Regions from separate parts of the Arthrobacter sp. SLBN-83 genome, predicted to be linked through region 2. Evidence: predicted binding sites of a transcription regulator. Region 2 holds the regulator's gene; each other region holds the start of a gene.

Region 1 (3,243 bases), 1.4 Mb from region 2:
AGCGGATGCTGCGGTACAGGTCCTCCACGTGGACCCAGCTGAACTGCTGCCGGCCATCACCCATGTGGCCGCCCAGCCCCAGCCGGGCGAGGTTGGCGAACGGCGTCAGTGCACCGCCGCCGGGGCCCAGCACGATGGCGATGCGCAGCGGGATCTTCCGGGTGTCCGGCGTGGCGGCGGCCTCGAGGGCTGCCTCCCAGGCTTTGGCCACGTCCACGGAGAACCCGGAACCAAGCTCGCCCCCGGCTTCGGACTGCGGGCGGTCGCGGGCGTCGCGGTAGATGGTGCCGGTGCTGGCATTCAGCCAGGTCGACGGCGGCTCCTGGCACTGCGCGATGGCCCGGCCGAGGGCCTTGGTGGTGGCCACGCGTGAGTCGATGATGATCGCCTTGTTCCGCCTGTTGTAGCGGCAGGAGACGGACCGGCCGGCGAGGTTCACCACCAGTGCGGCGCCGTTGAGCACCCGGACCATGCCGGCGTCGTCGTCCCACGCTGCCGCGGAACTGCCGGTTCCCTTGCGTCCTATGGTGCGCACCGTCCAGCTGTCCTCCTGGAAACGCCGGCGAAGGTACGTGCCGATGAAGCCGGAGGCGCCTGCCACCACAACGGTTTTTCTACTGCTCATCTTTTCCCCCAATGTTCTTCCCTAAGCGCGGATGCTGCGGCTCAGGTCCAGGACATCGTCCAGAACCTTGTTGACTCCCGGGATGCGGGCCAGTGCCAGTCCGCGGGCAATGAGTGGGGCCGCGCCGTCCACCAGCTTCCTGGTCCGCCGCTGGCCCTCCGAGGTGTCATAGACCCAGAAGAGCGTGACGCCCATGTAGCAAAACCACAGCAGCTCCGGCAGGTCGGCCCGCAGCTTTTTCGGCACGGCAGGTTTGGCCCCCTCCACTGTGCGCCTGAAGATGTCCAGGGATGCCTCCCGCGCGGTCGTGGACCCTGCTGAAAAGGGGTTAACCGGTGATGTGGGCCGGATGGCGGTAGCCACGAAGTCGGCGCCGAACCGGTGGTACGGGGCCATGACGTCAAGGCCGGCATGCAGCGTGGCCTTCAGCCGGTCGGCCAGGGCGGCGGTCCCGTCCAGCGCCTCTGAGGCCCGTGACGCGTGCTCTGCCTGTACCTGGATGTACAGCTCGTGGACCAGGTCATCCTTGGACGCGAAGTAGTAGTAGGCGTTGCCCACGGAAACGCCTGCCTCGGCGGCGATGGCGCGCATGGTGGTTTTCTCGAACCCGATGTCCCGGAACATGCGCAGCGCTGTGTCCGCCACCAACTGCCTGGTCTGTTCGCTCTTCGCTGCCACGGCATCCCCATTCTTGAACGTGTTCAAAAGCAGTGTGCCACACTACTTGAACATGTTCAAAAAATACTCCGCGCCGGTCAGCCCTGCTGCTCGAGGAGCTTTGTTGCGCAACGCGGTGCGAGAATGACACGAGTGCTAATACAACCGGCCGCCCATGACGGCGCGCCGGCCAACCACTCCTGAACGGATCCCTTGATGACCCCTGCCCCCGGCCGCAGCGCCGTGCCCGAAGACATCCAGCAAACTGCCGCACGTTCCGCCGCCAGATTCGCGGACATCGGTTCGCCCTACTTCGGGATCATGCTGGCGGCCATGGCAGTGGTGCTGATCCTGTCCAACATCGGAGCGTCCAAGGGAGTGGCATTCGGCCCCATCGTCACCGACGGCGGCTTTTTCCTCTTCCCGCTCGCGTACATCCTCGGGGACGTGATCAGTGAGGTCTACGGCTTCAAGGTTGCCCGGAAGGCTATTTTCACCACCTTCGCGTTGTCCGTGTTCGCTTCCCTTTGCTACTGGGTGGTCATCGCGCTGCCCGGGTTCGACGACGAGTACGGCGCCGCCAAGCAGTCCGCCCTGGAAGGCGCCCTTGGCCCCGTGCCGCAGATCGTCCTGGCCTCCCTGCTGGCATTCCTGGCAGGGCAGACCATCAACTCCTGGATCCTGGTCCGGATGAAGGCCCGCACGGGGGAGAAGTCCCTGTGGGCGCGGCTCATGGGATCCTCGGGGGCCGGGGAGTTCGTGGACACGCTGATCTTCTGCAGCATCGCCGCGCCCGTCATCGGCATCGCCGACTTCGGCAGCTTCGTGAACTACGTGCTGGTGGGCTTCGTCTACAAGACCCTGGTGGAGTTCCTCTTCGTCCCCGTGACCTCGCTGGCCATCAACTGGGTCAAGCGGCGCGAGCCCAGTTACGGTGCCCCGGCCCGCCCCGCGGAAGCGGTGACCAACGCCGCGTAGCTGCCACGCGGCGTCGTATGTTCCAACAGCTAATCGTGTGGAATGGCCGGAAACCTGCCGGCTCGCCGCAACGTTTCGGCGGGCCGGCAGCTTTCCGGCGGGTTCGACGGCGGCTGGCCGGCTTAGCCCTTCAGCGCGCCATCCAGCAACGCCCGTAGCTCCGTGAAGTGCCGCTCGGTGGCTTCCGGATGGAAGGCCGAGGTGTCCGCCATGGTGTAGCCGTGTGGGGCGCCTGCGTAGATTTCATTGGATGCCTCCAGCCCCGCGTCCTTGAGCGTTTCGCCAAGGCGGGCGACGGCGGCGGGCGCCATGCTTGGGTCGTGGTCCGCATGGCCGAACACGAAACGGGCCTTTGCGTCCTTGAGCCCCTGGTGCGGGCTGTCCGGTTCTTCCGTGACAAGGCCGCCGGCGTGGAAGCCGCCGCAGGCTGCCACGTCGTCGGGGTGGGAGGTGGCCGTGCGGACGGCGAGACGGGCACCCATGCAGTAGCCGGTGGTTCCGATGGGGCCGGACGCCACCCCGTCGAGCGACCTCAGCGCGGAAACCCAGGCATCGATGTCCGGCAGCACCTTGTCCGAGGTCAGCCTGCCAACCCGCGGGAAGGCAGCCTTGCCGGCGGCTTCCCGGCCTTCCTGGCTGGTCATGTCCATTGAAGGGGCCAGCTCCGCAGCCGATCCTTCCCGGTAGAAGACATTCGGCGCGAGCACCACGTAGCCCCAGTCAGCGATGCGCTGGGCCATCTCCTGGATGCGGGGACGCAGGCCGAAGGCGTCCATGTAGAAGATGACGCCCGGGAAAGGGCCTGTTCCGGTGGACGGGCGGGCCACCAAGGCCTCTGCGGTGCCGTCGGCGGCAGGGATTTCGATGGATTCGATAGGCATGGGGACACCCTACCGGAGCTCCCTGATGGTCCTGCCTAGGAGTAGTACCGGCCCAAGGTGTCAGCCTTGAACTCGAAGAAGCTCCCGGACTCAATGGCCAGC
Region 2 (3,243 bases):
AGCCGCTCCTGATAGGCGGTACCCTGTTAAGGAACGTTTTACGTCATTGTAAGAATCTGTCAGTTGTTCAGTTCGTAGCTTTGTCCACGGACATTCTCCATCAGACAGGTACTGCATCTAGTTTGTAAGGAACTTTCGTGGGTTCAGTTATTAAGAAGCGTCGCAAGCGTATGGCCAAGAAGAAGCACCGCAAGCTGCTTCGCAAGACCCGTCACCAGCGCCGCAACAAGAAGTAGGAATACTTCGAACAGCGTGGAAAAGCCCGTCGCCTTCCGAGGCGGCGGGCATTTTCTTTAACCGGGCTACACGCCGGGCTAGTTCCCGGGCTACTTCCCTGGCTAGGCCCGCGGGCCGCGCATCCGGGCGAAGCCCTTCCAGAGGCCGTATATGGCACCGCCAAAAGTGGCTGCCTTGAGGCCGAAGGTGGCAGCCCGGCGGCCGGCGCGGAAGTCGTAGACCGGCCAGTTGCGGTCGCGGGCGTGGCGGCGCAGCTTGGCGTCCGGGTTGATGGCAACGGGGTGCCCCACCAGCGACAGCAGCGGGACGTCATTGTAGGAGTCGCTGTAGGCCCAGCAACGCTTGAGGTCCAGGCCTTCCTCGTCGGCAATGGTCTGGACAGCCACGGCCTTGGCTGAGCCGTGCAGGATGTCGCCCACCAGCCGGCCGGTGTACATGCCGTCCGACACCTCGCCCACCGTCCCCAACGCTCCGGTCAGTCCCAGGCGGGTGGAGATCACGGTGGCCACCTCGATGGGTGTGGCCGTCACCAGCCAGACGCGGCGGCCCACCCTGAGGTGCTGTTCCGCCAGTGCCTTGGCCCCGGGCCAGATCCGCGACGCAATCATTTCGTCATAGACCTCTTCGCCCAGCGCCTTGATGTCGTCAACGGTGATCCCTGCGGCCAGTGTCAGGGCAGAATCCCGCACGGCATGGACATCGTCGATGTTTTCCCCGCGCGCCACGAACTTGAACTGCTTCCACGCGAAGCCGGCGGCCTGGGCCAGGGTGAACGCTCCGCGCTGGTGCATCTTCCGCGCCACATGGAAGAGGCTGGCTCCGCGCATCAGGGTGTTGTCCACGTCGAAGAACGCCGCTTCGCCTGGCTGCGGCTCGGCAACCGGGCGCGTGACTACGGCGACGTATTTCTCCTCGGGCATGGACTTGAGTCTAGTCAATCCAGTGGCCTGCCGCCGTCGGCGTCACCGGCAGCACGCGAACGGCGATACCGTTAAGCCATGGCTACACCCCGCGTCGTCCTGGTCACCAAAGCTGACTGCCACCTTTGCGAAGACGCGCGCGACGCCGTCAGCCGGGTTACTGCCTCATTGGGCCTCACGTGGAGCGAAGAGTTGGTGGACAACCAACCCGAGCTGCGCGAGCGCTACGCCGAGGAGATCCCGGTGGTGTTGGTGGACGGCGTGCAGCGCGACTTCTGGAAGATCGACGAAACCCGGCTGGAACGCGTGCTGCAGCGCGCCATGGCCCAGTAGGGAGTACCGGTGACCTCCCTGGACTCAACGCCGCAGCCCCTCCCGGACCTTCCGGACGCCACGGGCACCCCGCCCAAGCAGATACCGCCTGCCGCCGTAGCCCGGCTGACGCTCTACCTCCGTGCCCTGAACACCCTGCTCGCGGAGGGCGTGGAGCGCGTCTCCTCCGAATCGCTGGCGGAGGCCTCCGGCGTCAGTTCCTCAACCCTGCGCAAGGACCTCTCCTACGTGGGATCGTACGGAACCAGGGGCGTGGGCTACGAGGTGCAGTACCTCAGCCGCCATATCGCCGCCGCACTTGGACTGACGCACGACTGGAAAGTGGCCATTGTCGGGGCCGGCAACCTGGGCAAGGCCCTGGCCCGGTACGGCGGCTTCGAGTCCCGAGGGTTCGACGTCGTGGCCATTTTCGACGCCGACCAGATGGTGGTGGGCAGCGAAGTGGGATGGCTGCGGGTCAGCGACGTGGCGGACCTCGAAACAGTCCTGCATCGGACCGGGGCCAACATGGTGGTGCTCGCGCTTCCGGCCGCCGTGGCCCAGGGCGTCTGTGACCGGGTGGTGGCGGCGGGCGTGCACAGTGTCCTGAGTTTCGCGCCGGTGATGCTGCAGGTTCCCGACGGCGTCAACCTGCGCAAGGTGGACATGGCCACCGAACTCCAGATCCTGGCCTATCACGCCCAGCGGGCACAGACACCCGGCCAGACGGCCTAGGCGCCGGCTTACCGCAGGCGGCCCGGGAAGCATTGCTGCTTCCCGGGCCGCTTGTTTCCCGGCGGACGTGCTGGTTACCGCCCGTAGGGGTTGCCGAATCCACCGGAGTACGGGTTGGCGAAGGGCTGCTGCTTCCGGAAGTACGGCGCAGCTGCAGGCAGGTAAAGCAGCACGATGGCTACGATGCCCAGGACAGTTCCCAGCGTTCCGATGGAGGGAACCCCAAACAGGCCAAAAATGGACAGGGCCGCGAAAACTGTTCCCAGGATGCGGGCCCAGTTCCTGCCCTTGCGGATGAAGAAGGCCACCAGCAGGTAGAGCGCGGCACCGATGATGCCGAAGACCACCAGCGTGCCGGCAATGAAGCTCTTCATGCTGTCGTAGCTGATGTCTGTCCCGCTGGAGCGCATCTGCTGTTCAAAAAGCTGCCGGAGCTCGGGGCTGTCCAGCTGGGTGAGCCCGAGGATCATGCCGATGACGAAAATCACCCCCGACGCAATGAGCAGCCAAAAGGAGATGTTCACCAGTTGGGGAACGCCGTTGCTTCCGGCCGGCTGCGGCTGCTCGGAGGGGTACTGGCCGTAAGGGGACTGTCCATACGGCGACTGGCCGTACTGGGACTGGCCTCTCTGGGGCTGCCCGTAGCCGGGAACCTGGGGGGCGTTCTGCCCATACTGGGATCCCTGCGACCCATACTGCGGTGCGTTCTGGCCGTACTGCGGGGCATTCTGGCCATATTGCGGTGCTGCCGGCGGCTGCTGCGAGCCGTACTGGGGCTGGTTCTGGCCGTACTGCGGTGCGTTTTGGCCGTAGCGCGGGGGCTGGGCTCCGGACTGGTCGTTGCCGGATTGTCCGTTGCTGGTATGCGGGTCTTCGGACCCGGGAGGCGGGACGGGAGGAGTACTCATGGGCGTTCCTTCTGCAGGGTCGGGATCCAGGTAGGCTGCCGGGAATCGGTCCTCAGCCTTCCCCCCAGCATGGCTTAAGTCCACCGTACCCCCGGCGGGCGGCGTTGTGGATGATTCGGGAGGTGTCGATG
Region 3 (3,243 bases), 1.2 Mb from region 2:
CGGCGCTTTCCTTGGCGGGGAACGACGGCGGGTTGACGCCTGCCATTTCCTCCATGACCCGGACCACCTGGCAGCTGTAGCCGAACTCGTTGTCGTACCAAACGTAGAGAACCAGGTTCTTGTCGGTGGACACGGTGGCCAGGCCGTCCACGATGCCGGCGCGGCGTGAACCAACGAAGTCGGTGGAGACGACCTCGGGCGAATCGATGTAGTCGATCTGCTTGCGCAGGTCCGAGTGCAGCGACATCTCGCGCAGGTAGTTGTTGACCTCGTCCTTGGTGGTGCCGTGCTCGAGGGTGAGGTTCAGGATGGCCAGCGACACATCCGGAGTGGGGACGCGGATGGAGCTTCCGGTGAGCTTGCCCAGGAGTTCGGGCAGGGCCTTGGCCACAGCCTTGGCGGCACCGGTTTCGGTGATGACCATGTTCAGCGCTGCGGAACGGCCGCGGCGGTCGCCCTTGTGGAAGTTGTCGATCAGGTTCTGGTCGTTGGTGAAGGAGTGGACGGTTTCCACGTGGCCGTGGACCACGCCGAACTTGTCGTTGATGGCCTTCAGGACCGGGGTGATGGCGTTGGTGGTGCAGGAGGCCGCGGAGACGATCTTGTCCGAATCGGTGATGTCCCGGTGGTTGATGCCGTGGACGATGTTCTTCAGTTCACCCTTGCCGGGAGCGGTCAGCAGGACCCGGGCAACGCCCTTGCTCTGCAGGTGCTGGCCCAGCCCCTCGGCGTCGCGCCAGCGGCCGGTGTTGTCCACCACCAGGGCGTTGTTGATTCCGTAGGCCGTGTAGTCGATGGCGGCGGGGTCGTTCGAGTAGATGACCTGGATCCGGACACCGTTGGCCGTGATGGTGTTGGCTTCCTCGTCGATCCGGATGGTGCCCTCGAAGGAGCCGTGGACGGAGTCGCGGCGCAGCAGGCTGGCGCGCTTGGAGAGGTCGTTATCGGAGCCACGGCGCACCACGATGGCGCGCAGGCGCAGGCCGTGGCCGCCACCGGCCTTTTCGATGAGGAGGCGTGCCAGGAGCCGTCCGATGCGGCCAAAACCGTAGAGCACGACGTCGGTGCTGGTGCGGTCGTCGCCGCCCCGCTTGCCTACGATCTCGGCCAGTTCGGCCCGGAGGAACTCTTCAAGGGAGGCGCCGTTGCCTTCTTCCTTGAACTTCTGGTTCAACCGGGCGATGTCGATAGCGGCGGCGCCCAGCTCGAGCCCGGCCAGGGTGTTCAGCAGCGGTGCGGTCTCCTCCAGGAGCAGTTCGTCCTTGGCCATCCGGCGCGCAAAGCGGTGTGCCTTGAGAATGTTCATGGTGGACTTGTTGATCAGGCTCCGGCCGTGGATGCTGGTCACCACGTTGTTTTCGCGGTACAGCCTGCCAATGACCGGGATCATGGCCTCGGCAAGGGCCTCCCGGCCCATCCACGTATCAAGACAAGAATCAGACGTCTGGCTCACAGAAATACCTTCCTCGGTTCAGCCGTGTACGTCCTCGTACACGGATGTAGGCCACCTGATGATGTCCAGGGGCACCGGCACCTGCAGGGATGGCCCCCAGGCACCTGGATCGCGTGCAAAGAAAAACCGCCGGCTGCGAACGCAACTTCGGCGGTAGAACTCCTGCGTCCGGGATCCATTCTAATTTGGCCCGCTCCGGGGAACACGCTTACGCTGCGTGAAATCACTCACACGCCCCCATCGCGCCTGTGATGCCGGCGGCGCATCAGTTGTTGATGGCCGAGTACAGGTTCAGGCTGGCCGAAAACACCAGCCAGGAAAAGTACGGCAGCACCAGGTATCCGGCGGCGGCGTCCACTGGTCCGAACTTCAGGATGAGGAACCCCAGGGTTGCGGTGAGGGCACAGATGACCGCGAAGGCAGACCACAGGGCCACCGCTCCGAGCATTGGGTACAGCGCGAAGAAGGTCACCGGCCACGCGGTGTTCAGCACCAGCTGCGCTGCATAGCCAACCAGGGTGCCTCCGGTGAGCCCGCCCTTGCGCCAGACCAGCCAGGCAGCAGCGGCCACGCCGGTGTACAGCACCATCCAGGTGGTCCGGAACATCCACGACGGCGGCATCCACGGCGCTTTCAGCGACGTTGCGTACCAGCCATTGGAGTTGAGGGCGATCGGAACCGAGGCGAGGATCCAGGCCAGGGCGGAAAGGCCCAGGAAACCGGCGAGCGCAATGCCTTGGGAACGGGCGCCGGGAACGCCCGCGGCGAGTGCGGGGCGGGGTTCGGGAATTACGGGCACGGTTCAGCATCCCCGACGCGTTGCCCGTGGTCAAACGCGGTTTGCGGATGGGACAGCCGGTACGCCGGGTTCTGTTCTCCCCTTCCGTTACCGGAAATGGGAGCGACGGCCATCCATCTACGAGTACCGTTGCCGGCACCCTCCAGCGGCCTACCCGGACACTCGGGCGGGCAGCCCTCGAACGTGTCCTGTCTGGCCTTGCTCCGGGTGGGGTTTACCTAGCCTTCCCGGTCACCCGGAAAGCTGGTGGTCTCTTACACCACCGTTTCACCCTTACCTGCCCTTCCGGCCAAAGCCGGAATGCAGGCGGTCTGTTTTCTGTGGCACTGGCCTGCGGGTTACCCCGAGTGGGCGTTACCCACCACCCTGCCCTGCGGAGCCCGGACGTTCCTCGAGCCACTTGCGTGGCGCGCGGCCGTCTGGCTGTCCCATCCGCGTCCAGTCTACCGGCGCCGCCGGCCGTCTTCGTCGCCGGTAGGATCGGACGGTGCTGATTCTGCTTCCTCCCTCCGAAGGCAAGACGCCCGCGCTGAGGGGTTCCGCCGTCGACTGGTCCACCCTGGGCTTTCCCGAGCTCAACCCCTACCGGGCCAAGGTCCTTGAGGCATTGGGGACGGTCAGCGCGCACCAGGACGCCCTCGCCTTGCTGGGTGTGGGCGCATCATTGCGTGACGACGTCGAACGCAACACGCGCCTGCACGCCGAACCAGCGGCGCCGGCACACAGCATCTATTCCGGTGTCCTGTACGACGCTTTGGGCTACCGGACCTTGACGCCGGCCCAGCGTCGCAAGGCCGATGAGTCCATCCTGGTGATCTCTGCGCTATGGGGAGCCCTGCGCTTTAACGACAGCGTTCCCGCCTACCGATTGTCCATGGGGACAGCCTTGCCCGACGTCGGCCGGCTGGCTCCGTTCTGGAAGGGGCAGCTCGGCGATACTTTGGGCGCCGCCGCACAGGGACACCTGCTGGTGGACTGCCGCTCCAGCACC

Evidence for each region. Region 2 encodes Rex, which represses fermentation and respiration genes when NADH is low (regulators of the CRP and FNR family bind a similar motif). Its sites were predicted from a motif close to CTTGTGAANNNNTTCACAAG; they were not measured.
Region 1: FBY30_RS03405 (queuosine precursor transporter) is a predicted target of Rex. The motif match lies at 1,314-1,333, and genes of this name have one in related genera.
Region 3: FBY30_RS15865 (glyceraldehyde-3-phosphate dehydrogenase) is a predicted target of Rex. The motif match lies at 1,668-1,687, and genes of this name have one in related genera.

What each region holds. Positions count from the first base shown of each region.
Region 1 is NZ_VFMX01000001.1:773,044-776,286, reverse strand. It holds gene FBY30_RS03415 (TIGR01777 family oxidoreductase) at 1-625, opposite strand, end outside; gene FBY30_RS03410 (TetR/AcrR family transcriptional regulator) at 647-1,303, opposite strand; gene FBY30_RS03405 (queuosine precursor transporter) at 1,499-2,260, shown strand; gene FBY30_RS03400 (dienelactone hydrolase family protein) at 2,383-3,141, opposite strand; gene tgt (tRNA guanosine(34) transglycosylase Tgt) at 3,177-3,243, opposite strand, start outside.
Region 2 is NZ_VFMX01000001.1:2,152,687-2,155,929, forward strand. It holds gene FBY30_RS09870 (30S ribosomal protein bS22) at 138-236, shown strand; gene FBY30_RS09875 (HAD family hydrolase) at 339-1,157, opposite strand; gene FBY30_RS09880 (glutaredoxin family protein) at 1,236-1,490, shown strand; gene FBY30_RS09885 (redox-sensing transcriptional repressor Rex) at 1,500-2,204, shown strand; gene FBY30_RS09890 (hypothetical protein) at 2,279-3,112, opposite strand.
Region 3 is NZ_VFMX01000001.1:3,386,459-3,389,701, reverse strand. It holds gene FBY30_RS15865 (glyceraldehyde-3-phosphate dehydrogenase) at 1-1,453, opposite strand, end outside; gene FBY30_RS15860 (TspO/MBR family protein) at 1,719-2,252, opposite strand; RNA gene rnpB (RNase P RNA component class A) at 2,297-2,683, opposite strand; gene FBY30_RS15850 (YaaA family protein) at 2,740-3,243, shown strand, end outside.